2 regions of the Halioglobus sp. HI00S01 genome follow, and region 1 is predicted to be linked to the other one. Evidence: predicted binding sites of a transcription regulator. Region 1 holds the regulator's gene; the other holds the start of a gene.
The links. The regulator LexA, encoded in region 1, represses DNA repair genes until DNA is damaged. The targets are predictions, from matches to a motif close to ACTGTNTNTANANACAGT.

Region 1 (14,792 bases):
TCCATGTCACCGTATGAAATCCTCCAGCCCGGCGGCAGTGTCGAGCATTGGAACGAGGAGTCTGGCGAGGTGTGGTTCCGTCGTCTGCAGGAAGTCTACGACAAGGTGATCTGGATTAACCCGGTTCCCGAGGAAGACTGGCAATACACCCAATCGGTTAGCATTACCCACAAATTGCTGGAGGGACAAATGTATCCTTTGACCCTCAAGGGCCTGGAAGAGGGGATGTCGTTCCTCTCCAAGTAGCGCCGTCCTACATCCTGTCAGCGTAGGCGATCAGGCTTGCGGTGACAGCGACATTGAGTGATTCAACCCCATTGTTCATGGGTATCGACAAGCCTTGCTGGGCGAGTTTACTGACGGCGGCGGAGACGCCGTCGGTCTCATTGCCGAGCACGTAGATGCAGTGTCCTGCGGGACGATAGGCAAACAGATCTATCCGCGCGTCCGCCTCCAGGGTGCACACTTCAAAGCCGTTATGCTGGCACTGCTGCAGGGCTTCGGGCAATGCCTGGCAGGTGAGCACCGGCGCCCGGTATAAGGTGCCGGCGCTGGCTTTGACGACCAGTGGCCCGGGTGCCGCATTGCCTTTGCGCGACCACAGCAGGCCGTCGATGTTGCCGGCCGCCGCCGAGCGGACGATCATGCCGATGTTTTGCGGATTGGTAATACCGTCCAGGGCGAGCAGGCGCTGTCGGGGTTTGCCCTCCAGGTTATTCAGATAACTCTCCACAGACTGAAACGCCGGGCACAAGACATCCAGGGCGACGCCCTGATCCTGTTTGCCATTGCGGGATATACGCGCCAGTTCCTCCCGGGAGTGGCGCTTGATCGTTACGCCGCGTTGCTCTGCGGCTGCCAGTAACTCACCGACGATGCCGCCTTCGCGATTGCTGTGAGCCAGATGCAGGGTCTGGCAATCCAGGTCGCGATCCCGCAGGGCTTCCAGCGCTGGTTTGCGTCCGTACAAGGTCAGCATGCGGTCGAAATAGCTGCGCTTCTCGGTATAGCTGGTGTCGCTCATGAGGGCTGGTTTCCTGCCTGTAGCTGTGCGCGGTAGCGCCCCGGTGAGGTGCCGGTCCACTTCTTGAACGAGCGGTAGAAAGCCGAGTTGTCGGGAAAACCCATAATCGCAGCAATCGCGTCCAGCGAGAGCTCGGGTCTGTTCATGTAGTGCACGGCCAGCTCGCGACGGAAGTCGTCCTTGAGCTGCTGGAAGCTGGTGCCTTCCTGAGTCAGTTTGCGGTGCAGGGTGCGCGGCGACATATTCAGCTCCGCGGCGATGTCACTGGCATTGGGTAGTCGCTGGCTGTTGTGCTCAGTCAGTCGTTGCTTGATTTTCTCCGTCAGCGGATTGAGGTTGCCTGGCGTTTCCCGTTTAACGAGTTGGTAGGGCGCCTGGCGGAGAAAATCGCGCAGCGTGTCTTCGGTTTGTACGATGGGCAGTTGCAGCACATTCTCCTGCAGCACCAGTCCGGAGTGTTCGGTACCGAAGCGCACTGGACAGCCAAAGATAGCTTCGTAGGGCTGAGGGTCTGCCGGTTCGCTCGCACGCAGATGGATCGCCTGCAGGGGTAACTCGCGACCAATCAGCCAGCTGTAGAAACGATACATCATCAGCAGCACGTTGGCGTGACCGATATGAATACGGTCCTGCTCCAGTGACGCGGAGCGCTCCAGGACACATAAGATCTTGCCATCGCCCTGATCGATAAACAGCGGCTTGGCAGCACCCTGGGTAGCGCGGAACTGGTCGCAGTAGATGAAGAATTCCCGCGCCCGGCGCAAGGCCTGCCCCAGGTTGGGGCAGTGGATGACAAACAGGCACAGCATGCGAAAAGTACCTGGTGGCGCGTGGTTTTCCTGGCCCAGGCCAAAGGCCTCGTCCTGGAGGATTTCCATCACCAGCCCGTACAGTTTGCTGTAGCTGTCGGTGGGAATCTGGCTGGGGAGCGTGGCGGGGTCGTCTTGCAGTGGATTGAAGTCCAGGCCGATCTGCGCCAGGGCCCGGTCCACGGGATAGCCCTGTTCACTGACCACGCGCAGCAGCGTGGTCAGTGTTTTAAGGGGCATGGTGTTCAAAGCTCGCTGCCTTAGCTAAAGCTTTCGGCGAGGGCAGTGACCCGGTCCGCAGACTCCTTGATGCGAGCGGCGATTTCTTCGATCTTGGCGCCGGTCATCGGTTCTTTGAAGGATCCGGCAACAAAGCACACCACAGGCAGTTTATTTTCCACAAACACCGGGACCGAAATGGTCGAAACGTCGTACTTGGTTTTGGGGTCGATGCGGTCCAGGTGATATTGCTCGTCGCAGAGGTCGATCTGGTATTTGCGCGCGGCATCTTCCAGTTCGGTCAGGCTCCAGGAATTGTGGATGCGCGACAGTTCGCGAGTGAGTTCGGCCTCAGCCTTGGTTTTCAGGGTGACTTCGTAACCGCGGGCGCGAATCCCGATCACTGAAACGCGCAGTTTCTGGTCCAGGCGTTCGTTGTAACCGCCGCGTGATTCGTGGGCACGGGTGAGCCAGGCCTCCAGATGTTTGGCCGGCGAGAACGCGATAAAGCTGCTCGCCACGGGGGCGTCATTGGGCAGGCGCAGGCCCAGCTGGAACGAATTAATCAGCTCGGATGCCTGGCCATACAGCGCTAATAACACCATGTGTTGCTTGGAGCGACCGGTCACACCAAAACCAATATCCAGATCCGCCTGCAGCGCTTCCAGCTCCGGGCGAGCGTACTCAAGCACGGGGAACTGGGCGAAAGCGGCGTTACCTGCGGCAATAATAGAAGGGCCGAGGCGGTAAGCCTTGGTTTTCGGATGTTGGACCAGGAAGCCGTAGTTGGCCATGGTGGTCAGAATGGCGTGGCAGGTTGCCTTGTTGAGGTTGAGGCGGCGGGTCATCTCGGTCAAGCCGAACGCCTGATCAGGGTTGGCCATTAACAGATCGAGAATGGCCAGGGCACGGGCGGTAGGTTGTGAGAATAGGGCCAAAGCGTCAGCTCCCTTTTAGTTGGTGTACCTGAGCAAAATAAATGGTATGAATTCTTGTACCTTGCGGTTATGGTACCGCTCCAGCTTGAGGTACTTCAAGCCTTGAGTGGGGCGACATAATAGTGGCCGAATTCAACAGAGACAATGAGAATTAAGGAATGTTAACCCTGTTCGGAACATCAGCCTGTCACCTGTGCGAGCTGGCCGAAGCACTTCTGGTGCAGGCGGGTGCCGGTTTTGAGCATGTAGATATCAGTGAATCTGACGATTTATTCGAGCGTTACGGGACGACGATCCCGGTTGTGCGCACAGAAGAGGGCCGGGAGCTGAACTGGCCCTTCGACGCACAAATGCTCGCTGAGTTTCTTGCCGGCTAGCGGCTGTTCTCGCTATGAGCCGACGCGCACCGCCAGCACGTCACAGCTGGCGCCGTGGAGCACGCCGTTGGCGGTAGACCCCATGAGCAGGGCGAGACCATAGCGGCCGTGGCTGCCGACCACGATCAGGTCGGCGCTGATTTTTTCCGCCACGGCGTGAATCTCCACCTCGGGGCGCCCCAGCAGAATGTGTTGGTGATCAGCGGCAATACCGTTTTTCTCAGCGAAACGCTGTAATTGGCCGGTGGCCTGTTCCTGGATTTCGTCCTGAAGGCCTGAGAAGTCCATGGGGATGTCGACGCCATAGGCGAAGCTGAGGGGTTCTATGACATGTACAAGGTGGAGTTCGCTGCCAGCAGACGTGGCGATAGCGCGCGCTCGCGCCGCAACCAGGTCAGATTCTTCGCTGAGGTCGATGGCAACAACCACTTTCGAGTACTGCGACATATATAGCCTCCCTGCAGGCTTTTTTCACGCTTCTATTTATAGCATAGAATAGTCGCCGAACAACGGGACACGGCTGCGTCTGCGGCGTAAGTTTGATCTGGGTCAGGAAACCACCTTTGGAAATTTTTCTTATCATTTTCGTGATCGCGTTGGCGCTGGCACCGTTGACCCACTTCATCCCCAGCAAGCGCCAGCGGCAGGTGGCCGGAATGAGAGAGTATGCCGCGGTCCATGGCCTGTTCGTCGAGTTCCGGGACCTTCCCGGCAGTGATCGCGCGTTACCGGGGCAGGCCCGGCGCCCCGAGCAAATCATTTATTACGGCAGGCGCCTTCCAGCATCGCGTGGCGAGCCTCGTTCGAGGTTGGCCTGGCGAATTGAGGAAGGTGAGTGGCGGGGCGTGGGTCACCGACAGCCGCCGCCAAAACAGACTGCGCTGCTGCCCGCAGAAATACTGGCCCTCAGCCAGGAAGAGGGCAGTTGTGGGATCTACTGGTCAGAGCCCGAAGAACAGGGTCAGGTTGAGCAAATTGTCACGGCCCTGGAGGCCTGGTCAGAGGCACTCTCGGCCTGACCCGTCTCGGGGGCGAAACACGATTTTTCTTGACCCGTCCCGGCGGTGGCCTTATATATGCCCCTTTTTGCTGCCGCACCCGGCACCCAATGTCAGCAGGATGAGATGGGAAAATCACTCGTAATCGTCGAGTCGCCCGCCAAGGCGAAGACAATCAACAAGTACCTGGGCAAGGACTACGTGGTTAAATCCAGCGTGGGGCATATTCGTGATCTGCCCACCGCCGGCAGTGCCACCGCCAAGGTAGATCCCAAGGAGCGGGCTGCTCAGGCGGCGATTACCCGCAAGATGGGGCCGGAAGAGAAGGCCGCCCACAAGAAGAAGAAAGCGCGCGAGCAATTGATTCGCCGCATGGGTATCGACCCCGAAAATGGTTGGGACGCCAACTACCAGGTCCTCCCCGGTAAAGAAAAGGTGGTCAACGAGCTGAAAAAGCTCGCCGAAGACTCCGACGCTATCTATCTCGCGACCGACCTTGATCGCGAGGGAGAAGCCATTGCCTGGCACCTGCGCGAGGCCATAGGCGGTGACGATAGTCGCTACCAGCGCGTGGTATTTAACGAAATCACCAAGAAGGCGATTACCGAGGCCTTTGAAGAGCCGGCGGTACTCGACCAGAACCGGGTGAACGCCCAGCAGGCGCGTCGTTTCCTTGATCGCGTGGTGGGCTACATGGTCTCGCCATTGCTGTGGGCGAAGGTTGCGCGGGGCCTGTCTGCCGGTCGGGTGCAATCGGTCGCGGTCCGTCTGATCGTCGAGCGCGAGCGCGAAATCCACGCCTTTATTCCCGAGGAATACTGGGAAGTGCACGCCGACCTGGCCTCCAAGGATGCCTCGGAAGTGCGTTTTCAGGTTAAGCGTCACAAGGGAGAGAATTTCCGCCCCGGCGATGAGGCGACCACACTGGCCGCCACCGCAGAGCTGGAAACCCTGCCTTACGCCGTCAGTAAGCGCGAGGACAAACCCACGCGCTCCAAACCGCCTGCGCCCTATATCACCTCGACGCTGCAGCAAGCCGCTTCCACCCGGCTGGGCTTTAGCGTGAAGAAGACCATGATGATGGCTCAGCGCCTCTACGAGGCCGGTTACATCACCTATATGCGAACCGACTCCACGAATCTGAGTGCCGAGGCGGTGGCCGCCTGTCGCGATTACATCGGCAACAACTTCCCGCCGCGTTACCTGCCGGAGAGCGCCAATCTGTACTCATCCAAAGAGGGTGCACAGGAAGCGCACGAGGCCATTCGTCCGTCAGATGTCAATGTGTCGCAAACCTCGCTGAAGGGCATGGAGCGCGACGCAGAGCGACTCTATGAACTCATCTGGCGTCAGTTTGTGGCCTGTCAGATGCCGGCAGCGGAATACACGTCAACCACCGTGACCGCGGCTGCAGGCGAGTACGAGCTCACCGCCAAGGGACGCATAATCCGGTTTGATGGCTACACCCGAGTGCAGGCGCCTGCTGCGCGCAAAGGCGACGACACGGTACTGCCCGATCTGAAAGAGGGTGACGCGCTGTCACTCAAGAAACTCGATCCTGCCCAGCACTTCACCAAGCCCACCCCGCGATATGGTGAGGCCAGCCTGGTGCGCGAGCTTGAAAAGCGCGGCATCGGCCGGCCATCAACTTACGCGTCGATTATCTCCACCATCCAGGATCGCGGCTATGTGCGCCTGGAAAACAAACGCTTTTATGCTGAGAAGATGGGCGATATCGTCACCCAGCGACTACAGCGCAGTTTTACTGACCTGCTCGACTACGGCTTTACCGCCAATATGGAAGAGCGGTTGGATGACGTAGCTGATGGCAAGCGCGACTGGCGAGATCTGCTGGACGCCTTCTATGCCGAGTTCAGCGACCTGCTCGAAACGGCCAATGAACCGGAGCCCGTGGGCATGCAGCCCAATGAGCCCACCATGACCGATATCGCCTGCGATAAATGCGGGCGTCCGATGCAAATTCGCACTGCCAGTACGGGGGTGTTCCTGGGGTGCTCCGGATACGCGCTGCCGCCGAAAGAGCGCTGCAAGAACACCATTAATCTGACCTCGGGGGATGAGGCCATCCGCGAGGATGCAGATGACGAGGCCGAATCTCGCCAGCTGTTGGAACGCCATCGCTGTACCAAATGCAACTCGGCCATGGACAGTTACCTGATCGACGAAGATCGCAAGCTGCATGTCTGTGGCAACAACCCCGATTGCGACGGCTTCGAGGTCGAGCACGGCAAGTTCAAGATCAAGGGGTACGAGGGGCCGACCCTCGAGTGCGATAAGTGCGGTAGTGAAATGCAGCTCAAGAACGGCCGTTTCGGCAAGTACTTCGGCTGTACCAATGAGGAGTGCAAGAATACCCGCAAGCTGCTCCGCAACGGCGAGCCCGCACCGCCCAAAATGGATCCGGTGCCGATGCCGGAGCTGGCATGCGATAAGGTCGACGATCACTACGTGCTGCGCGATGGCGCCGCTGGTATGTTCCTCGCCGCCAGCGGGTTCCCGCGCAACCGGGAAACCCGTGCGCCGTTTGTTGACGAGCTGCTGCCGCACAAGGAAGCCATCGATCCCAAGTACACGTTCATATTCTCTGCGCCGACTGAGGATGACGACGGCAATCGTGCCCAGGTGCGTTACAGCCGTAAGACCAAGGAGCAGTATGTCATGACCGAGAAGGACGGCAAGGCTAGCGGCTGGAAGGCCTACTACCGCGGCGGTAAGTGGGACGTTGAGCAGAGCAAGAGTCGGGCGAAGAAAAAGTGAGTTCCGCTCGCGGCCAGGCCAACCATGCGTTGTACCTGGCCCGCATCCTGATTGGCGCCTGGCGCCGTGACCTCGACACCCAGAGCGTGGCGGCCAAAACCCTGGCCAGTGCCTATTGGCCCGGGGTGCGCAATCACCTGACAAATGCCTACGGCTGGTTTCTTGTGGAAATCACCCGGCCCGGTGGATTGCCGGAGACGCCGCCGCAATGTCTTGCCGAATTACCGGAGATAGTCGCAGGCAAGGCCATGCCCGGTGAGATTCGAGAGTTCCAGCGCCTGGAGCGGGAGGGCTGGATTGGCGCCATGTTATCGGCAGAGAGTGATGCACCGCAGTCATCGTCGATGCATAACCTGGCGGTGGCAGCCGCCGGTGCCGACCCGGAGCAGGCCGAGACCTGGGCAAACCTGCTACAGCAGCTGTTCGACCGCATGGGCGACTCCCTCGACGAGTACTAGTTCCGGGGCCGGAGCAGGGCGCTCAGGCGTCTATTGCGGCTCTTGCTGCTGTCGCCGCACACTGCCCGCAACTGCGCACCCGTTCACAACTATTCCCGAATAAGCCCTATCGGGCACCCATGGCTGCTGTTATGATGAAGTGGCAGTGTTCGCAACAACAGAGGTTTATTGAGTGTCTGCATCCTTACTGGAGATTGTCGACCTGGGCGACGGTGAAATCGTTCTGCAACGTGCTGACGATGATTCCGCGCCGCTGGTGACCATACAGTTCTCCGACGAATCGCGCATGTACCTGATGGAAAACGGACTGGAAGTGGCCAAGGCCATGATTCAGGCCGGAATTCAGGCCGCGGCCAATATCATGGAACAGAATGAAGCTGAGGCGGATGCCGAAGCTTACGCTGAGCCAGAGGCACCGCGCGTCCTGCACTGACAGGCGTTATTCGACATCCCGCCGGGGCGTTGCGCCACCGGCTATCTGCAGCCCCCTGAGGGGCCTGTCAAAGCCCCTACCGCTTTTAAAAACGTCCGCTGCCTAATTGCCGCGGCGCAGCACACCTACACTCAGGCCTTCAATCGCAAACGATTGCTCGCGCAAATCGACCTTGATGGGCTCGAAATCAGGGTTCTCCGGCAGGAGTTCCAGCAGGTTCTTATCGCGCCCCTGTTGCAGTCGCTTAACGGTGACCTCGTCTTCGATGCGGGCCACAATAATGTCGCCATTATTGGCCACGGGCGTGCTGTGAACGGCCAGCAGGTCGCCGTCGAAGATACCGATATCGATCATCGAGTCGCCAGTGACGCGCAGGAAATAGTCAGCTGCGGGTTTGAAAAATTGGGGCGGGAGGTCGCAGTATTCCTCGATATTCTCCTCGGCGAGCACCGGGTTACCGGCGGCCACCCGACCGACGATGGGAATACCTTGGGTATCGGGCAATTTAATGCCCCGTGAGGCGCCGGGGATAATTTCAATCGCGCCTTTGCGGGCCAGTGCCTTGAGGTGCTCCTCTGCGGCATTGGCTGATTTGAATCCCAGTTCGCGGGCTATGTCGGCCCGGGTGGGCGGGAAGCCTGTGTCATCGATATGTGCACGGATAATATCCAGCACCTGTTGCTGCCGCTTGGTGAGCTTGTCCATGTGTGCCCCATCTGTGTATTTATACAGGTGCTGTGATTATATACAGCATGGGCAGCGGATAACAACGCCTAAAAATCCTCCACGCCATACATGGCTTCGGGCTCGATGGAGTTCAGTGGACTATTCCAGTCTTCCGGTTGCATGGGCAGGTCGGGGTCCAGCAGGTCTTCGTCATCCAGCTCAAAGGCAGAGCGCCAGTCTTCCGGGGCTTCCGCGCGTTCCAGCAGCATTTCGCGCCAGGCATCGAGGTCGTATTCAGACACTTCGCCATCCAGATATTGGGTTTCGATGGTGAGGTTACTGGGATCCCAGTCCACCACCTCGAATAAGGCATTGGTTTGCAGATCCTTGTACCAGCCACCGACAACGGGGCTTAGCATTTTCATGGAGATTTTCCTCCCCTTTTTTCGTGTGCCGCAGACCAACATATCACGCTGGCGTGGGCTGTCCATTATGTGATAACGCTATAAAAACAGGGATGGAAATAGCTTTTACGGCGACGGAAATTCTTTTCAAAAGAGATCAAGCAGTTGCGCTGGACTTCAAGAGATGACTTAATCTGTGCCGCTGATTTATATAATCTTTCGAGACTAAACACGCGGTTCCCACATGAAAAAATTGTCTAAAAATCGTGCTTTTTGCGCTAGAAGAGGTGGCCAGTGACGAGCCTTGGATCGCTTTTCGACAGCCTCGCGCTCAGCCTGGGATTGGAGGGGCAGCTTTTGGCCCTGATCCTACTGGTGACCCTGGGCGCGATGGCTCACCTGGCCCTCGGAATGCTGGTGCGACAATTGCACCGCGCCGCGAGCGCCACAGACTACAACTGGGACGATGTGGCCGTCACGGCGATGGCGATGCCGGTGCGGGTGCTGCTGTGGGTGCTGGTGCTGTATCTGGCCCTGGAAATTTACCCGGTGGCGGAAACCCTGCAGGCCTTTCTCGCCCAGGCTTACGACACTGCGCTGGTGGTATTGCTGGCCTGGTTCCTGCAACGACTTATTCACGGGGTAGAGGAAGAGCTGCTGTGTGAGACCCGCGGCACCCGCCAGTCGGCGGACAAGGCCACCGTGCGCGCGGCGGCCAAGCTGGTGCGCTTTGTGCTCTGGATTACTGCCGGGCTCATGATTCTGCAGAGCCTGGGCGTATCGATCTCCGGGCTGCTTGCCTTTGGGGGCATTGGTGGTATTGCGGTGGGTTTCGCGGCGAAAGATTTGCTCGCCAACTTCTTCGGCGGCCTGAGTGTTTACCTGGACCGGCCCTTTACGGCGGGGGATTGGATTCGCTCACCCGATAAAAGTATTGAAGGCACGGTAGAGGACATAGGCTGGCGCCTGACCCGTATTCGCACTTTTGATCAGCGGCCGCTGTATGTGCCCAACTCGACGTTCTTGCAGATCTCCGTGGAAAACCCCTCGCGCATGCTTAACCGGCGCATCTACGAGACCATCGGCCTGCGTTACCAGGACGCCGCGCTCATGGAGCCGGTGGTTACCCAGGTCAAGGAGATGCTGCGCAACCATCCTGAGATTGACCAGTCGCGCACCCTGATAGTGAACTTTGTGTCCTTCGGGCCATCGTCGCTGGATTTCTTTGTCTACACCTTTACCAAGACCACCGACTGGGTGACGTATCACGAGATCAAACAGGACGTCATGCTGAAGATTCTCGACATTATCCACGCCAACGGCGGCGATGTGGCGTTTCCCACCCAGACATTGCAGCTGGAGCACATTGCCCCCGAGGGCGAAGCGTGAGCGCACTGGCGGTGATCGGCGGTACCGGGGTGGATCGTCTCGGCGGGCTGGACATTGTCACTCGTCACGCGGTCGACACACCCTTTGGCGAGCCGTCACAGGTGGTGCAGGAAGGGCGCCTTGGCGACACGACGATATTCTTTCTACACCGGCACGGTAGCCCCCGGGCCATTCCCCCGCACCGGGTGAACTATCGGGCCAATCTCTGGGCGCTGCAACAGTTGGGCGCCACCCATATCATCGGCATTAACGCCGTCGGTGGCATTGCCCCGAATATGCCGCCAGGCAGGCTGGTTATTCCCGATCAGGTTATCGATTACACCTGGGGGCGTGAGCACACCTATGACACCGGTGAGAGCGGTGAGCTCATGCATATCGACTTTACCGAGCCCTATGATGCGGCGCTGCGCAATGCGGTGCTCGAGGCAGCGGACCGTGGCGACATTGCCTGTGCCCGCGCAGGCGTGCATGGCGTAACGCAGGGCCCGCGCCTGGAGACCGCCGCGGAGATTCGGCGCATGGCCAGCGACGGCTGTGATGTCGTGGGTATGACGGGTATGCCGGAGGCGTCGCTGGCGCGGGAGCTGGGTGTGGCCTATGCGAGCATTTGTATGGTGGTGAATGCCGCAGCCGGGCTCGATGACAAACCCCTCACCCTGGACATGATGCGAGCAACGCTGGAGCGCGAAGCAGACGTAGTTGCGTCGTTGGTTGAAGGTCTGTGCCGCAGCTCTCGCTGGGCGGACTGAAGGAATCGTTGTGCGGCTTAACCGCCTAGTCCAATCCCGCTATCGTATCGGCGTCTGAGCGCTGCTCGGCCAGCCCCATCTCGTGTAACTGCTCTTCATCCAGCGGGGTGAACTTCACTACCAGCCCCACCAGAGGATGATCGAGGTAGTGCACTTCATTGCTGCGCATGCGGCGCTTTTGTTTGAAGGCCACCGCGTGGCGCCATGGGTATACCGGGCCCATATCCTGCTCCAGGTCCGGTATGGCATTCGGGTCTCCAGGCCACACGCTATGGTCGGCCGGCACCTGGTTCACGTAGTAGGGCTCAGGTGCTTCGACCATGTTCGGTTCTGGTTGCTCCACCACAAGCGAGGGCGGTCCCAGCGGCGGCGCCGGCATGCGCCATTCCCCGGGCAGGTAGTCGCCGCGCGTATTCAGCCAGAGGTTGGTTTCAACGTGCAGGTAACGCGCAATGTGCAGCGTGACCGTACCCTGCAGGCGCGGCCAGTCCTGGATGTCACCGGAACTATCCAGTACCAGGGGAATAGCCGTGGCCTCTGGCTGTACCGGTTGTACCCAGGTTTCGTGAAACAGTGTGCGATATTTGCCGGTGCGCTGCATATACGCCGACTTGCCGTGAAACTCGCGCTGCGCGTGGGGCAGGGCGATAAACGGCGTCGGGTACAGTTGCTGCGGTTCCAGCGGGTCTTGGTCAGGCTCAGTTACCGCAGGTTCCAGCGCTGTTTCCGGCGCCGCAGTATCAGGAGAGGGCAGTGGCGGGATGTTGGTGCTCTCTTCGAGGGCTGACATGACGATTAACTGGCGGCCGTAGGCGTCGATGTTGCTCGCGCCGGGGTGCTCGGCAAGGCGCGCTTCGACCTGGGCGGGATAAACGAGGAAACGACTGCTGCTCGGGTAGTTCAACTGGGGCAGTGGTTCCCACTGTTCGCTGGCGCTGCCCGTCTCATTGGCAAACACCATGAGCTCTACCTGATACCAGCGTTCGTTAGCCTGGGCTGCAGCGCTGAGTAGGCAGAGGGAGAGGGCTGTAGGGTAGAGCAGGTGGCGAGCAAGCGGCATCAAGCGGCAGTGTCCTTGGCGTCGGTGGTAAATGTCTGCAGCAGCCCCTCGATAAACTCCTGGCGCTGCAGGTTATCCGGTAGCTCGCGATCAAACCGCAATCGTGTGGCTCCGGCCAGTTTGTAAGCCCGTGGGTCCGACTGTACCAGCTTAACCAGTGCCAGCGGATCAACCCGGGTGCTTTCCTTGAAGTCGATACTACCACCACCGGGGCCCGCTTCAATGGCGCGAATGCCGAGTTTCTGTGCCTTGAGCCGCAGTCGCGAGGTCTGGAAAAGGTTGCCGACCTGCTCGGGCAACAGACCGAAGCGATCGATCATCTCTACCTGCAGCTCGCGCAGCTGGTCTTCGTCTGCGGCGGCGGCAATGCGCTTGTACAGTACCAGACGCGTATTGATGTCCGGTAGGTAGTCCTCGGGAATCAGGGCCGGCATATGCAGATTGACCTCGGTGCCGGCGTCGAGGGGCGCGTCCACATCGGGAATGTCACCCCGCTTAAGTGCGGCCACAGCCCTTTCCAACATATCCATGTACAAGGCGAAGCCAACGCTGTGGATCTGGCCACTTTGCTCATCGCCGAGCAGTTCGCCGGCGCCGCGAATTTCCAGGTCGTGCGTCGCCAGCAGGTAGCCTGCGCCGAGATCGCCGGCAGCCTCAATCGCCTCCAGGCGCTTGCCGGCATCGGAGGTAATCGCCGAGCGCGGCGGGGTGAGCAGGTAGGCGTACGCCTGGTGGTGGGAGCGGCCGACGCGGCCGCGCAGCTGATGTAACTGCGCCAGCCCGAATTTGTCTGCCCGCTCGATAATAATTGTGTTGGCGTTGGGAATATCGATGCCGGTTTCAATAATCGTGGTGCACAGCAGAATGTGGTGGCGCTGGTGGTAGAACGCGGACATCACTTGTTCCAGTTCAGTCTCGCGCATTTGCCCGTGGGCCACACCGATGTTCAGCTCCGGCAGCAACTCGCGCAGTTTGCGGGCACTTTCCTCGATCGATTTGACCTCGTTGTGCAGGTAGTACACCTGCCCGCCGCGCAGGGTTTCACGTAACACGGCCTCTTTGATCAGGGCGATGTTGTGCTCGCGAATAAAGGTTTTGATCGACAGGCGCCGCGCGGGCGGGGTGGCGATAATCGACAGGTCGCGCATGCCGCCCAGGGCCATATTCAGCGTGCGCGGAATCGGGGTCGCTGTCAGCGTGAGAATGTCGACTTCCGAGCGCAGCGCTTTGATCGTTTCCTTTTGCTTCACGCCGAAACGATGTTCTTCATCGATGATGAGCAGGCCCAGGTCGGAGAATTTGAAATCTGACTGAAGCAACTTATGGGTGCCCACCAGAATATCCGTGTTGCCTGCGGCAATACGTTCGCTGACGGCCTTGATATCTGCCGCCGTCTTGAAGCGCGAAACCACCTCGATATTAACCGGCCAGTCGGCGAAACGATCGCAGAATGACTGGTAGTGCTGTTGCGCGAGCAGAGTGGTCGGCACCAGCACGGCCACCTGCTTTTTGCTCTGGGTGGCGATAAAGGCAGCGCGCATGGCCACTTCGGTCTTGCCAAAGCCCACGTCGCCACACACCAGCCGGTCCATGACCCGCGGACTGCACATGTCTTCCACCACGGCCTTGATAGCCTGTTCCTGGTCGGGGGTTTCCTCGAAGGGGAACGCCGCGGCAAATTTATCGTAGGCGATAGGATCGCATTCAAACTCGTAGCCCTTACGCGCTTCGCGGCGGGCGTACACCTCGAGCAGCTGCGCGGCGATGTCGTTGGCCTTTTCACTGGCCTTGCGGCGGGCCTTGTCCCACTGCTCGGAGCCGAGGGTGTGCAGCGGCGCGGCATCCGGGTCGGCCCCTGAATAGCGACTTATCAGGTGCAGCGATGCCACGGGCACATAGAGCTTGGAACCCTTGTTGTACTCCAGGGTAAGGAATTCTGCCTGTTGCCCATCCACGTCCAGGGTTTGCAGGCCCACATAGCGGCCCACACCGTGCTCCAGGTGCACCACCGGCACGCCTTCGCGCAGCTCGTTAATGTCGCGGAAAGCATTGGCGGCTGCAGCGTCTGAGGTTGCCTTGCGACGCCGGCGCTGGGCCACCCGGTTGCCAAACAGCTGGGATTCGCTGACCAGGGTGGGTTCGTCCGGCCCCTGATACAGGCCGCGATCCAGCGGCGCGGTCGCAATCGCAAATGCATGGCCGGAAGTGACAAAGTCATGCCAGTTAAGCACTTCCGGCGGCTTCAGACCGAGTTCCTTCAGTGATTGCAGCAGGATCTCCCTGCGCCCGGCGGATTCTGCACAGAGCAACACCGGCCCGGCGTGGGTCTCCACGAACTTGGCCAGGTTCTGGGCCGCGGATACAACGGTCTGATCGGTGGATAGGTCTGGCGGGGGGAGCACGCCGCTGTCAGCATGGACCGGCGCGTCAGGGTTGTGCCGCAGCTCGAGAACAGGGAATCCCTTCAGGCCTCCGTAGAATTCATCCACT
Region 2 (14,792 bases), on a different contig from region 1:
TCACGGAGGGTGAACTGGTGCTGATGAGCCGCATGGTCACACGGGCACATCGCTTTAATGTTCTGGTCTACGACCACTCGGGACTCAAGGAATCTGTCGCCAAGATCATCAATCTCATTCATGAGATTGCTGGCGAGGCCGTGCACAACGCCACCGAGCCTGGCGATCAAGGCAGGCTCCGCGGCGGGCGCCCAGGTGCATTAGTTACAGAACCAATCCCTTACCGCGGGCAACGAGTACTGCGGATCGGCAGCGTAGTTGGTGAGCTGCACCAACAGCGGCACCAGAGTTCTGCCGGGCTGAGCGACATTGGCGGTGAGATAACCGTAGAGTTGTCCGTCGGTGTCACGAATCACCGGAGCGGCGGTGGCGAATACATTCCACGGACTGTAATTGGTGACGAGGGACCCGAAATCACCGGCAGCGTTCCAGATACTGTAAGGGGCAAAAGCAGCACCATGGTTGCCGTTCGCATTGCACACTGAATCAAGAAAGGTTCCCGGACAATTGAGACATCCCAGATAAAACTGTTGTTCGTCACCCCCATAGAGCAGCAGAAACGGCGCCGTGGCCTCAAAGACTGGCTCCAGATAGAACACCTCATCTGACTCCAGCACTGCCATCAGGCTGGCATTGCCTTCCATACCCGCGGTGGTGAGATGGCAGGCTTCCACACTGCCACCGCAAAGGCCGCGGTCACGAGTTCGCCAGCCCACAAAGGTAAAGCCCTCGGCGGGCACCGCAGTAAATACCTGGTCGAAGAACAAGTCGTTGACGTTCAGCCGACAGATTTGGCCCGCTTCGCAGCGGACATCACCGGATGTCGTGACCACAGCGCCACCATCAGGCACATAGATTTCGATCTTGCAGCCGGCCAGAAACAATGCTGCAACTACTCCAAATATCAACCTGACCGTACTACTGGTCTTCATGCCCGATGCCCTAGTGCCTTACGTTTCACAGCGACATCATCCACTCTGGATGCCGCTTTACAGACATGCTAACTGCGGCCGTGCCCTTAGGCCAGAGTAAAAATCACCAGTTACCACTTGGGGCGATGCCTGATCAAAAAAACAGCAATCGCTCAGCTTACAGCACCAACCGAACACGAGAAAAACACCAACGCACCGCAGAAAAAAGCTATGATAAGTGCTGGCATAAATAACGCGGGTTTATCAGGGTGTCTTACGAACTTACCGGCAAAATCAAACTCATCCAGGATCTCAAGACCTTCGAAAGCGGCTTTCGCAAGCAGGAGATGGTGGTGACCGTCGACGACGGCCGATACCCCCAAGATATCAACCTCGAGTTTGTGCAGGACAAGGTGACGCTACTGGAAAGTCTGCAGCCCGGTCAGGAAGTGACAGTCACTTTCGATATTCGCGGCCGCGAATACAACGGCCGTTATTTCAACAACCTGCAGGGCTGGAAAATTTCTGCCGCGGCAAGCGACAGCGCCCCCATCACCAACGACTACCCGGATACCGCGCCCCCTGCATCTCAGGGCGGCAGCTTTGACGACGACATCCCGTTTTGACGAGGTGGTTTCTACCTTCTGTACACCAAATCGCATAAGTCCCTGCCAGAAAACGACTTTTATTAAGATTTGAGCGAAAAACTATAAACCACTGCGGTTTCGTGGAGTGTCGTCCGTTAAGCGTAATTTTATGTTTACCAAAACGGTCGGCACATTCGCCAGATAGATACCCTCATAGTCGACGAGGTTGAGCGGTTTCTGGTCATTCGCCTGGACGACCATGCCCTCGATTTCTTCCCGACCCTCTATACCACTGAAAACTTGAGGCATGGCCTTGCTACCAACTCTATTACCTATTTCTTGCGAGAAATTCGACATCTTCAATTCTGGGAAGAGATGGAGGAGCGCAAGCTGTTATGGGAAATTGCCGAGGGCTATTTCCCTTCAACGGAGCCTTTTTCTTATAACACGCGGACCTCCTATTGGAGGACCCTTGGCACCAGATTGGCGCTGTGGTGTGTTTACCGAACCGGTGTTTGTGGGACTTTTGTTTATCGAACTACAGCGCCCTCAGCGAACGCTCGACGGCCCTCAGCTTTGCCGATTTCAAGGTAGTGCTCAAGGCCATTCTCGAATTCGCCCTTCTTCACCAGAGCTACGACATCGGGATTCTCTGTGAGATAGTAGTACTCGTTATAGCCCGCCGCGCCGTGCCGCGATGGGTCAGTGGCATTTGGCCCGGTATGTAGCCGACTGTTCGCCCTGACATCGAAATAAAACTCGCGCTCATTGGCCACCCCATAAGTGATGAAGCCGAGTCGGCCGTCAGCCAGCAAATAGGGGAAGTATTTTTGGCCGCCCAGAAAGTAGGGTTCATAGGTTGGCCCATAGGATTTCAGGATTGACTCCGTGCGCTGGTCCAGTTCGGCGAAGCCCTCCCAGAGGGTCGATACAAACTTTCCGTTGCCGGTGTTTATAAGCACCTCATTTGCCCAGGCTTGATCTGGGACGCGGTAGATCTCGCCGATCCAGCCTGTCCACTCGTGTGGCTCGGCTACCCTCGTTGATGCGTCAACCGCCAGAATGTCAATGAAACCATCGCCATTCACGTCCATAAGCAGGTTGTCGTGCCCACCCTGGTTGCCGAGGTTGTAGTTGTAGAGCGCTTTATCGGTGATATCGCTAAACCTGCCATTTCCCTTGTTTTGCAGGAACTGAAGTACGCCGGCAGATTCCTTGTAGTCATCGTTCCAAAGCATCGAGCTAACGAGTATGTCCTGATCGCCATCGTTGTCCATATCGAACAGATCGACCTGTATATCGTGCGCGCGCCCGGTGCCAAATTCAGAGGACAGAAACTTTGATTGACTGTCCTTAAACCTGTCTTGTTTGTGAAAATACGGTATCGGAAGTGGCTTGATGTCTCCGTAAGCGCGGCTGCTATCAAAACGAATATTGTCTATGATGATTGAGCTGCTACCGTAGCTGCTTGTAGAGACATCACCATTGCTTCCGTCGTATGCATCGACAATGACCAGTTCTGCCTCCGGGTCGTCATCGAGGTTAGCCGCGGCTACGGCCGAACCCGTGTGTATCCATTGTCCACCGATTTTTTGGAAGTCTGCGCTGCCCTCGATTGAGACGTTGAATCTGAGTGGCCACGCTTTGAAGCCTCCATTCTGATCATTGATCAGGATCATGACCGCATCGCCATAAGAAAAGGGCGCAGCCGGATCGTCGGACCAGTCGTAGCTAGACATATAGGCTGATCCGATGATGTCGGTATAGCCATCGCCATTGATGTCAGCGAGGCTTCCCTCGTGCATAGCCATGGCAGGCTCGATAGAACGTGGTGTAAGCTGGTTACCGTCATTCAGGAATAATATATTCTCGGTCGGAACGAATGGCGATTCATTGTGGCCGATAATCAGCAGGTCGTCGTGCCCATTGCGATCAAAATCGTGAACCCTTATGAAAGCGGTTCCGTCAGTGGTGGATCGGCCCAGTAGTTCGTTTGCATCCAGCAATTCTGTTGCATCGGGACCCGCTTCAAAAACCTGCAGCCTGGCATTGGCGGGACGCTCTTCTCCGTTGGTGTCTATGTATGAGCCGCCGTCTGTCCAGCCGCTGACAAAAACCTCTGGATTGCCATCGGCGTCAGTGTCGCCCAGACCAAAATACTTGATTGTGGAGTAGTTATCCTCGACGGCGATATGGTCAATCTCTCTGATATCGAAGAGCCCATCGTCAATCAAAACACTTGTTGGCAGCGGATTCAGTGTGACCGCATGTTTGCCACCCGCGGCTTTTCTGAACATCGGAATAAGGCGGGCCTCGATGTCATACGCTGTATGTTCACCGAGCAAACTGATGGAGCACGGCTCAGATTGTCCGCCACAAGCTCCTCCTGATTGCCAGCTATCGAAGACGTAACCAGGTTGCGGCTGGGCAATAAAGGTGCCCGCCCAAGCCTCTCCGTCAGGAATGTCGACCTCGCAGGTTTTGCCAGCTTCGCAGTAGTAGTCTCCTGATGCAGTTGTAACTCCGCCTCCTTCCGGCGCCTCCATCTTGATCTTGCATCCCGTAAAAACAGACAGGCTAAGACCTAAAACTATCATCCTTGAATACATTTTTTACTGCTAACTCCCTTACGGTTTTGGTTTGCCTTTCCGTGTTAAGTTTCCTAGATCGGGCGAACGCCCCCTAACATTTGTCTCCGGGGAGGGGAAGTCGCGCTTGGCGTAGGTTGTTTTGCTGAAACTCTGCTTGCGGAGAGAGTGTCAATCGCGACCCCCAAAACAGTTTATCATAGCGGACCGGGGATGCTTTGTAAGCAAGTCGCGCCCTGGATAACGGTTTACTATATCGTGCCACGCCTAAGGGGTCAGACCCCTTTATCAGAGACCGACTGCCTTGGTGGATGCCGCCCAGAATGCGTCACGCTGCAGGTTGTCATCAGCCACCGGCGAATAGCCGGCGAGCTTGCACTGGTCATAGTACTTGCCACTGACGGCTTCCAGTTCCGGATCACTAGCCAGCATCATGGTGGTTTTAGCTCCTTTCTCTGGCGAGATAAACAACAGCCCCACGATCTTACGCACCAGCCAGGGGAAGCTGCGCACGATGTCCGTGGCCACCGCACCCGGGTGCAACGCGTTAACAGTCACTCCCGAGCCATTTAACCGCTCTGCCAGTTCAACCGTGAACATCATATTAGCCAATTTCGACTGGCTGTACGCGGCCTGCATTTTGTACTTGTGGAAGCCGGTAAAAGTCGCCAGATCCATCTCACCCTTCTTGTGCATCATCGAAGACACATTCACAATGCGCGCCGGTGCACTGACTTTGAGACAATCCAATAACAGGTGGGTCAGCAGAAAATGGCTAAGATGGTTCACCGCCATCTGCATTTCAAAACCATCTTCGGTGATTACCTGCTCCGCGGGCATGATTCCTGCGTTATTAATCAGGACATCCAGGCGATCGTAGCGGGCCAGAAACGTCGCCGCGAGTTCGCGCACGCTGGCGAGACTGGCGAGGTCTACCGCCAGATTCACCGGCGCGATTTCCGCCCCGGCACCGATTACTTCCAGCGCCTGCCGGGTTTTATCACTGTCCCTGCAGGCCAGTATCACCTCGGCGCCCGCTGCGGCCAGCTTACGCGCAGCGATCAGCCCAATACCACTGTTGCCACCTGTTATCAGTACTCGTTTGCCTTGCATCGCATCACTCCCCTTACGTTACTATTCTGTATTCTCGTGTGCCGCCAAAAGCGCTTGTAAGCCCTGCAATGACGTTGCCACCGCCTCCAGCGACGTAATGTTATCGGGATAGGCCTCTTGTTCCACTAGCAACCAGGCCGTGCCGCCCTCCGTGAGGTTAGCTTCGAGCAGCGCTGGCCAATCTGTATCGCCCTCCCCCACGAAGGGTCGTTTATTCAGGCTAAACAGCGGTTTGTGCACCTTGTAGTGTGTGCTGAAGGTGCGGCCAGGATACTTCCGCACATAGGCGACGGCATCAACATCAGCATAGTTGGCCCAACCCACATCGAGCTGCAGCACAACTTCATCGAGGGTATTTTCCGCCAGCACATCCCAGAACGTACTGTCTTTAAAGCTGCGAAACTCCTTATCGTGGTTGTGGTAGCCAATGTGAATACCACTATCACGACTGCCCTGCGATGCTGCATTGAGTAATCGACTGAGTTCGTAAACCCCCTTCTTGTTCCAGGCCCGCTTATCCATGCCCACCACCAGTGCCGGCGAACCCAGTTGTTGATGGAACGCGAGGGTCTGGGCCAACTGATCGGGCTCGAGCGCTGCTGCTGACACATGTGCCCCGGCAGATACCAGGCCAATACTTTCCAAATACGCTTTGAGTGCAAGCGGCTTGCCGCCATAGGGGCCATATTCGTTTCCGTAGAACTCAACCCCGTCAAACCCCATGTCCGCCAGGGCAGCCAATGTCCCGGCAAAATCCGCCTGCAGCGCATCGCGCACCGACCAGAGTTGCACGCCTACTTTAGGATTCATCGGAGCCTGGGCCGCGGCCGTCATATGCCAGAGCATACCCAAACACAGCGCGAGTGCGCCTGTTATTTTTCTCATTCACGATCTCCATCTCTTGCAGCCGCTGTTATTTTTTTCAGACCGCAACCACCACAGGAGGGCAAAGATTTATATACTGCGTGGTGCAACCCACATTAATGAGAATTCCATGTCCGATCAAGCTTACGATGTGGTGGTAATCGGTTCCGGCGCCGGCGGTGCCATGGCAGCCCATACCCTGACCAAATTGGGCAAGCGGGTGCTAATGCTCGAGGCCGGTCGCGACTACGACCCGGTTACCGAGACGCCAATGTTCAATACCCCGGCGGACGCACCGTTGCGCGGTGCGCCCACGCCAGACAAGAACTTCGGTTATTACGATGCCACAGTCGACGGCGGCTGGGAGGTGCCGGGCGAACCCTACACCATGGCCGATAATACCGAGTTCAAGTGGTGGCGAGCGCGCATGCTGGGCGGGCGCACCAATCATTGGGGGCGGTATTCACTCAGATTCTCTCACCATGATTTCAAAGGATTCAGCCGCGACGGTTTCGGGGCAGACTGGCCCTTTGAATACGATGAACTCGCCCCCTGGTACGATCGCACCGAAGAACTGGTGGGGGTGTGTGGCACGAATACGGGGCTGGACGACATGCCAGACTCATCTCCCGGCGTATTAATGCCGCCGCCTAAACCGCGCGTGCCTGAATTGTTAGTTGCCGCTGCCGCGGGCAAGCTGGGCATCCCCGCCGCTCCCATGCATCGCGCCATCCTGACCCGACCCAAAGACGATCGGGCCGCCTGTTTCTGGGCAACACAGTGTGGCCGGGGCTGTTCCATCGGCGCTGCCTTCCAGACCACGACTTCGCTCATTCCGATGGCCAGAGCCACCGGTTTACTGACTGTACAGACCGACGCCATGGTCAGGTCCGTCGAGGTCGATGCACAGGGACGCGCCGAAGCCGTCACCTATATCGACCGCAAAACGGGCGCCCCTCGCACCGTCGCCGCACCCTTGGTCGTTCTGGCGGCCAGCGCCTGCGAATCGGCACGGATACTCCTCAACTCAAAGAGTGAGCAACACCCGCAGGGGCTGGCCAACCGCTCGGGCCAAGTAGGGCGCAACCTTATGGATTCAACCGGGGCAAATATGAGCGCCGTGATTCCCGCACTGAAAGGCCGCCCCATTTATAACGAGGACGGCCATACAGCCAATCACCTATTCCTGCCCTGGTGGGGCCACGATATGCAGGCCAGGGGCGAGCTGGATTTTGCGCGGGGCTATCACTTTGAGATGAGTACAGGTTTCAAACCGCCCGGTGGTTACTATCCCGAGAAGCTTCAGGGCTACGGCGTGGAGATGAAGCGCCGGGCCAGGTTCGACTATGGATCACAGATCTCTCTGGCTCTGCGTGGAGAGATGGTACCCAACGCCGGTTGCTATATGGAAATCGACGATGCGGTCACTGATCGCTGGGGCATTCCGGTGGCCAAATTTCACTGGAAGTGGTCCGAACAGGAACTCAACCAGGTGCGTCACGGACTCGCCACAGCGCGCGATATCTTCAAGCTACTCGGGGCCGATGTGCCAGACGAGTTGCCAGATCCCGCCGAAACGATCAAAAAAGGCGGCGAGATCATCCACGAGGTGGGTACAACGCGCATGGGCACTTCGCCCAAAGATTCCGTCACCAACCAGTGGGGGCAGGCCTGGGACTGCGATAACCTGTTCGTGATGGACGGCGGCGTATTTGCCTCCAACCCCCACAAGAATTGCACGCTCACCATTATGACTCTGGCCATGCGCAATGCATCATGGCTGGCTGAGCAACTGAACAAGGGGGCGATAGCATGAGCCACGAGACAACTGAACCAGGCATCACCCGACGCCAGTCGCTGAAATGGCTGGCAGCCGTGACCGCAGCAGTAACAACGCCGCTGATAACCGGCTGCGAGGCCACGGTGATCAAGGCGGCCAAGCTCGCCGGTAACTGGCCAGACCTGCAACTCGAACCCATTACCGCAGAGGGCTACGGCACCGACCCGACACTGAATCCACCAGTCAAGGCGCCCTGGCCACTCACCATGACACCTCATCAGCGCAAGCTCGCCAAGGCGATACTCGACTTGATGATTCCCCGGGAAGGCGACTTCCCCTCAGCATCGGAAGCCGGTGTTGTCGACCTGGTCGATGAGTGGGTCAGCGCGCCCTACCCCCAGCAGCAGGAAACGCGGCCGGAAATCCTGTCTGCGCTGGTGTGGTTCGATGAGGAATCCCAGCGCCGCACAGGCCAGTCGTTTCTGGCAACCAGCGCACAAAAACAACGCGCCATCCTGGATGACGTCGCCTACGAGGAGGCCGAGAGTAAGCTGCAATACGCCTATATTTCCCGGGTATTTGACGGACTGCGCTCACTGGCGGCCATCGCCTACTTCAGTTCACCCGAGGGTGTGAAAGACATGGGCTATGTGGGGAATGTGCCCATAGCGGGCGACTATCCGGGACCAAGCCCCGAGGCCATGACACACCTTGACGGTGTGCTCAATGACCTGGGGCTCCTGGACTATGCCTACCAGGAACCGGTAAGCGGCTAAACATCAATCGGCGGTGCAGGGACATCCAGTGCCTGCATAGTGCTCGAGAGCATCTCCGGCTGCAGCTCGCCCATTACATTGACCAACACGACCTCAGAGCTGTCGGCAGTGAGTACGGTGAGGCCAGCGATACGTTCTTCCACCATTTTCATCAGCACGTAGGTCGTCTCGCCTTCCTCGCGCACCAGAATAATTTGCTGCCAACCATCTTCGTTAAGACGGGCGTTAATCTCACCCAGGTCTTCTGCCACCGCGATCGGGTCTTCCTCGATCTCGTAGAGCTTGACCCGTACACCATCCAACTGACACAGCAAGGCCTTGGTCGCCGGATCATCTTCAATAGCGTTTGATGCGATGCTGAGCAACGTGGGGCCGATTGACAGGGTCATGGTGGCATCGACATCCCACATCGACAGGCCATCGAGATCGGCGTAACCGGCGTTGCGGTGCGGAGCGGTCACACCGCAGCCGGTGAGGGCAACCATTACCAATAGCAGTGCTATTTTCAAGGTATGCATGGCCTTAATCCGTGTCGACGTCAACATCGACGTTCATCTGCGCCATCACCTTGCTCACCTGGGCCGGATCGATATTGCCAAGAATGTTCAGAAACACGGCCTCTTCCTGGTTGACCACCATAATGGCCATGCCTTCCATCTTGTCGTCATTCACCCGGGTAAACATCTGCACCTGCTCATCCGCTTCCTGCACCTGCACAATGGGCTGCCAGTTGGCGGCCTGCAGGGTGGTCTTGGCCTGATTCATGCGTTCCAGCGCCGGCGCCAGATTACCGCCCGTGTCGTAGACATTCACGCGGATACCCTCCAGTCCCTGCATAATCGCGGCCGCTTCCGGGTCCTCAGAGGCTGCTGCTGCCGCAGACAGTAACTGCATCAGAGGTCCGCCGATATTGATCATCACCCGGGGTTCACCGTAGATCTCGTTCATGGTGCCGAAGTCCACATAGCCCGGCATGCTTTCATAGTCCTGCGCCAGGGCTGCAACACTGATCAAACAGCTGGTAACAATTGCAATCAAGGTTCTCATAGTTCGTACTCCCGAGTAGTGTCCAGGGGCTTTTCAATCACCTGGATTGTTGTGTCCGTTACCGGCCGGGCCACACCCGAACCGATACTGGCCGCCATCTGACTGGCGACTTGTTCATTGGCTTTCTGCAAATAGGTCAGCGCGATCGCCAGATCCTGCTGGGCCTGGGCAAGTTGCTGTTCCTGCCGCTGAATTTGTTGCTGCTGCGCCATGAGCGCCACAGCCAGGGGCACGGCGATCACGCCAAACGCGAAGGCTGGACGCAACCAGCTGGCACGCCACCAGGGGTGACGCTCGGCATGATCGCGGGGGATCCGCTGCAGCTCGTTCTGCAAGCTGGCCGGCATAGGCTCGGTAGGCAAATCAGCCAGGGCCTGCTGCAGCACCTGCTCCCACTCATCACTGTGCAAGTCTGGTTTTTCCGTCATGGTCGCAACTCCGTCAGTTGTTCCCGCAGTGTTTTTCGCGCCCGGTGCAGGTAGGTCTTTACCTGGGGCAGGCTCAATTCCAACGTGGCCGCCACGTCTTCATAACTGTGCTGCTGCACATCGCGCATGATGACCAGCGAGCGGTAGGGTTCGTCCAGGCCCATTACGGCGGCCTGCAGTACCTGCCCTTCCCTGCTGCGCTGCATACTCGCAAGCGGCTCTTCCCCCCCGGCCAATTCATCCGGCCCAGACTCTGCTCGAGGGCGCTCAAGGCGCAGTCGATCCAGGCAGAGATTGCGCGTTACACGCAGTAACCAGGGTTTCACCCGCGCCTCCGAGAGCGTGTCGCGGTGCTGCCAGAGGCGGATGAATGCATCCTGCACTACGTCCTCTGCCTCGGCCTCGTCCTTGAGTAGAAATCGGGCCATTGACCAGTTCTGCTCCTGGTAGGCGATCGTCCATTGTTGAAATTGTTTGTCCATATTCACGGACTATACGACTGGGGAGAAGAAAAGTTACTTCGCTGGCGCGGGTTGCGACGAACCGCGCGATTCCAGCGATGAATGGTGGGAGATCAGGCGAAACTAAGCGACTTGCCGGATTTTTCGATACGCACCTGACGAATACTGGCGGGGCGGTAGTCGCGCGAGACCACACTGCTCACGCCCATGTAGTCGACCGTGGCGGCCTCGTGCGTCAACACCAGCCGCACATAGCCGTTGGTCTGACCACTGGTCCACAGCACGTCCGGACTGGCGTCTGCCAATACCTGATCGAACGCCGCAGCCTGCTCCGGACCCAGCCCACTGAAAGGCCCGGGAGAGGTAATACCAGAAGTACCAATCTCAACGCCCATCGCCTGGCCGTCGGCGTTAAACAGCTGGTTCTGCCAGAAGGCGTGAGTATCTCCGGTCAACACCAGCAGGTCGTTCGCACCTGCCTGACTGGCCATGCCATACAAGGTTTCACGAGCATAGGGATAACCATCCCAGGCATCGAGGTTGAGCGGCAGGCCCGCTTCACCCAGCGGCCGGAAGCGATGCGCATACTCATAGAGCATGGTGCCGGGCTCGACGCCCATGTCCGCAAGCTGTTGATCGGTAATTATCGGTGCCAGCCAGCGCGCCATGAGAATCTGGTTGCCGAGAATGCGCCAGGACCTGCCCGCCTGAACCGACTCAGCCAATGCCTCGCCGGTGAATGTCTTGCCTGCGTCGGATAACAGCTCCCGCGAAGGGTCCCATAAATCCTCGCGATAAAAACGGCGCACATCATCGGCGGTTTGCAGCTGTTCCAGATGATCTTCGTAGTTGAGCTGTTCGCTGCGGCCCGTCAACCGGGTTTCCAGCGTAATCAGACTGGCCAGATCGCCGTAGCCAAAGTGCCGCCAGTACTCTGCCCGATTTCCGCCGGCGCCAGGTTCGCGGATCGGCATCCATTCATAGTAGGCCTGCAGCGCGATTTGCTTGCGCGCCGTCCAGTCGCCCTCGGTTTCAGGCTGGTGATTTTCCGCTCCATCCATCCATGGGTCATTGGTAATCTCATGGTCATCCCAGATAGCAATCAACGGGTGATTGCTGTGCATAGCCTGCGATTGAGCGTCGGCTTTGTACTGGGCGTGGCGCTGGCGGTAGTCCGCCAAGCTGAGAATCTCCCGCGGCGGCTGGTGGTTGCGATTCAGCGCTGCGCCGCTTTCGCCGCCGTAACCATCGGGACCATATTCGTAAATATAGTCACCCAGGTGCAGAACCAGATCGACCTGTTGATCCAGGGCAATCGCTTCATAGGCATTAAAGTAACCGAAGGGATAGTTGGAACAGGATGCGACAGCCAGGCCAAGGCGCTCCACATGGCCGCTGGGCAGTGTGCGGGTGCGTCCCGGCAGTGAATAGATGTCACCGACATTAAACCGGTAGTAGAAGCGTTCGCCCGCCGACAAACCGTCGGGCACCACTTTCACCGTCCAGTCGCGCGAGGCATCGGTGCTGAAGTCACCCTCGGCTACCACTTGCGCAAAATGGGGATCACTGGCGAGTTGCCAGCGACCTGTCACCGGCCCGGAGGCACCACTCACCCTGGTCCAGAGCACAACACTGCTCTGGTCGGGGTCGCCGCTGGCAACGCCGTGGGAAAACGTGGCCCCACTGATATCGGATGCTCCCGGCCCCGTGGCACAGCCCACCACCGGCAGGACGGCCGTGGCTGACAGGCCCTTAATAATGTTGCGGCGACTGATTCTGCTCATTACCTTCTCCGTGCAATTGAAAAGGCCCTCACGCGGAGGGCCTTACAGAGAGTAATCGCGACCGGGTTGTTGTCAACCCGGAACTGCCGTCAAGATCAGTCAAGCAGCTCTGGTTGCTCCTCGATAATCACATCGTACAGCGGCTGGAAGCTGAACCAGCCTGCGAGCGCCGAGCCCACAGTGTCGCGCGTACCCAGCGCTACATCGTGCTCAATTGGCTTGGGGGTGCCTGCCGCCTCGGCCAGCAGCTGCGCCTGGCAGCTGCGCTCCAGGGTGATGTACCACCAGGCGGCGGCGTCGATGGTTTCGCCCACGGTCAGCAGACCGTGATTTTGCAGAATCGCCGCCTTGCGCCCATCCAGGGCGGCTGCGATACGCTCGCCTTCGCTGTTATCCAGCACTACGCCGGAGAAATCATCGAACAGCACGTGGTCTTCGTAGAAGGCACAGGCGTCCTGGGTTAGCGGCGCCAGGGTCTTGCCCAATGACGAGAACGCCTTGCCGTACACCGAGTGTGAGTGCGCGGCTGCGGTAATCGAGGGGTCGGACATGTGGATCTGGGAGTGAATGGTAAACGCTGCGCCATTGAGCAGACCTTCACCTTCCACCACTTCACCTTTGTGATTGACCAGCACCAGGTCGGACACCTTCATCTGCTTGAACGATTTGCCCATGGGGTTCACCCAGAAGTGGTCGGTGTGCTCCGGGTCACGCACAGTAATGTGACCCGCCACGCCTTCGTCGAAACCAAACTTGCCGAACAGGCGCAGGGCCGCCGCCAGCTTGTTCTTGCGATCCACACGGATGGCGACGACATCTTCCGGCTGGGCCAGAATATCTTCGGCCTTGTCCATGTTCATCACAATTTCGTTAGCAACGTCGTTCATCTCAATCTCCTTTCACCTTGGTTCGGTTTATACTGCTGCCATGAGCGCAGCGGATTTCAATACTACTCGCAACCAGTGGCTGCATCGCTGGGGCCTGCATGACCTGCCAGCGGATTTACCCTGGCTGGCACGCATGGCCCCGGTTAACTGTGACGCCGGCGAATTCCTGATTCACGCCGGCGATGTCAGCGACACCCTGTACGTCGTTAACACGGGGCTGGTACGCCTTTTCTACACCACGCCGGAAGGGCGAGAGCGCAACAAATCCTTTATTCGCGCGGGCCAGATCGCCGGCCCCGTGAGTGCCGCCATTTCCGGCGGTGCCGCACCCTTCTCCATCGAGTGTCTGGAGCCTGTCGAGGCGATCAGCTTTCATCTCAATGACCTGCTGGATGCCGCTGATCAGAATCTGCAGATCGCCCGCCTGTACCGGGTGTTTCTCACCGAGGCTTTTTTGCGCAATCAGCAGCGTGAGGCGGTCCTGCTGACCTGTAACGCTGAAGAACGCTACCAATGGCTACTCGCCAATGAACCGGATCTCAGCGACCGAGTCACCCAGGGCCATATTGCCTCATACCTCGGTATCGATGCGGTCTCACTCTCCAGAATCAAACGCAAGCTTAGGGACGCGACCCCTGAGCATCATTAACATATGTTAAAAGGCACACCATGAGCGACCTACAGCCGGGTATCTACCAGCACTTCAAAGGCAACGAGTACGAACTCATCGGCCTGGCCACACACTCCGAAACCGAGGAGACACTGGTAGTTTACCGCCCCCAATACGGTGAACGCGCCCTGTGGGTGAGGCCACTGGCCATGTGGCAGGAAACCGTCGAACGCGACGGCGAGGTCAAACCCCGCTTCAGCTATCTCCGGCCCGCCTGAATACTGCCTTCCCCATCCCCGCGCCTTTCCCGCCATCGGCGGGTGTGACACTATTGCGGTTTTTCAGGCACAGGTAATCAGGCCCACTATGCAAGCACTGTTGGAACGGCTGTTCAAACTGGAGCACCACCAGACCCGCGTAAGCACGGAGCTGGTCGCAGGCCTCACCACGTTCATTACCATGGCCTACATCATCTTTGTGAACCCACAGATGATGGCTTCAGCCGGCATGGATCATGGCGCCAGCTTTGCCGCCACCTGTCTGGCGGCCGCCCTGGCCTGTATCTTCATGGGCCTCTACGCCAACTGGCCCGTCGGCCTGGCACCGGGCATGGGCCTGAACGCCTTCTTCACCTACACAGTGGTCGGCGAGATGGGCTACAGCTGGCAGGTGGCTCTGGGGGCGGTATTTATCGCTGGCATCCTGTTTGTCATCATGAGTGTCACCCCGCTGCGCGCCTGGATGCTCAACAGTATTCCCAAGGATTTGCGCGTGGCCATGGCCGCAGGTGTCGGCCTGTTTATCGGCTTTATCGGCCTCAAGAGCGCCGGACTGATCATCGACAACCCGGCCACCCTGATTTCCCTGGGCGACCTGACCCAACCAGAACCCCTGCTCGGCGCCCTTGGCTTCCTGCTCATCGCAGGACTCTCGGTCCGCCAGGTACCTGGCTCCAT

Region 2: the regulator LexA is predicted to act here: its motif matches at 1,061-1,078, upstream of A3709_RS17645 (DUF3127 domain-containing protein).

The regions. Positions count from the first base shown of each region.
Region 1 is NZ_LWEE01000010.1:122,397-137,188, forward strand. Features, by position in the region: gene A3709_RS02555 (VWA domain-containing protein) at 1-246, shown strand, start outside; gene A3709_RS02560 (RNA methyltransferase) at 254-1,024, opposite strand; gene A3709_RS02565 (AraC family transcriptional regulator) at 1,021-2,073, opposite strand; gene A3709_RS02570 (IclR family transcriptional regulator) at 2,094-2,990, opposite strand; gene A3709_RS02575 (glutaredoxin family protein) at 3,149-3,367, shown strand; gene A3709_RS02580 (universal stress protein) at 3,380-3,814, opposite strand; gene A3709_RS02585 (hypothetical protein) at 3,931-4,386, shown strand; gene topA (type I DNA topoisomerase) at 4,492-7,143, shown strand; gene A3709_RS02595 (DUF6586 family protein) at 7,140-7,601, shown strand; gene A3709_RS02600 (hypothetical protein) at 7,774-8,034, shown strand; gene lexA (transcriptional repressor LexA) at 8,137-8,739, opposite strand; gene A3709_RS02610 (DUF6763 family protein) at 8,808-9,125, opposite strand; gene A3709_RS02615 (mechanosensitive ion channel family protein) at 9,399-10,493, shown strand; gene A3709_RS02620 (S-methyl-5'-thioinosine phosphorylase) at 10,490-11,242, shown strand; gene A3709_RS02625 (CsiV family protein) at 11,268-12,302, opposite strand; gene mfd (transcription-repair coupling factor) at 12,302-14,792, opposite strand, start outside.
Region 2 is NZ_LWEE01000265.1:30,007-44,798, reverse strand. Features, by position in the region: gene A3709_RS17655 (hypothetical protein) at 1-170, opposite strand, end outside; gene A3709_RS17650 (hypothetical protein) at 201-932, opposite strand; gene A3709_RS17645 (DUF3127 domain-containing protein) at 1,181-1,537, shown strand; gene A3709_RS17635 (VCBS repeat-containing protein) at 2,029-4,095, opposite strand; gene A3709_RS17630 (SDR family oxidoreductase) at 4,375-5,199, opposite strand; gene A3709_RS17625 (sugar phosphate isomerase/epimerase) at 5,221-6,084, opposite strand; gene A3709_RS17620 (GMC family oxidoreductase) at 6,194-7,879, shown strand; gene A3709_RS17615 (gluconate 2-dehydrogenase subunit 3 family protein) at 7,876-8,619, shown strand; gene A3709_RS17610 (DUF4252 domain-containing protein) at 8,616-9,137, opposite strand; gene A3709_RS17605 (DUF4252 domain-containing protein) at 9,142-9,666, opposite strand; gene A3709_RS17600 (hypothetical protein) at 9,663-10,094, opposite strand; gene A3709_RS17595 (RNA polymerase sigma factor) at 10,091-10,576, opposite strand; gene A3709_RS17590 (alkaline phosphatase) at 10,669-12,339, opposite strand; gene A3709_RS17585 (class II aldolase/adducin family protein) at 12,435-13,226, opposite strand; gene A3709_RS17580 (Crp/Fnr family transcriptional regulator) at 13,267-13,875, shown strand; gene A3709_RS17575 (DUF1653 domain-containing protein) at 13,896-14,114, shown strand; gene A3709_RS17570 (NCS2 family permease) at 14,203-14,792, shown strand, end outside.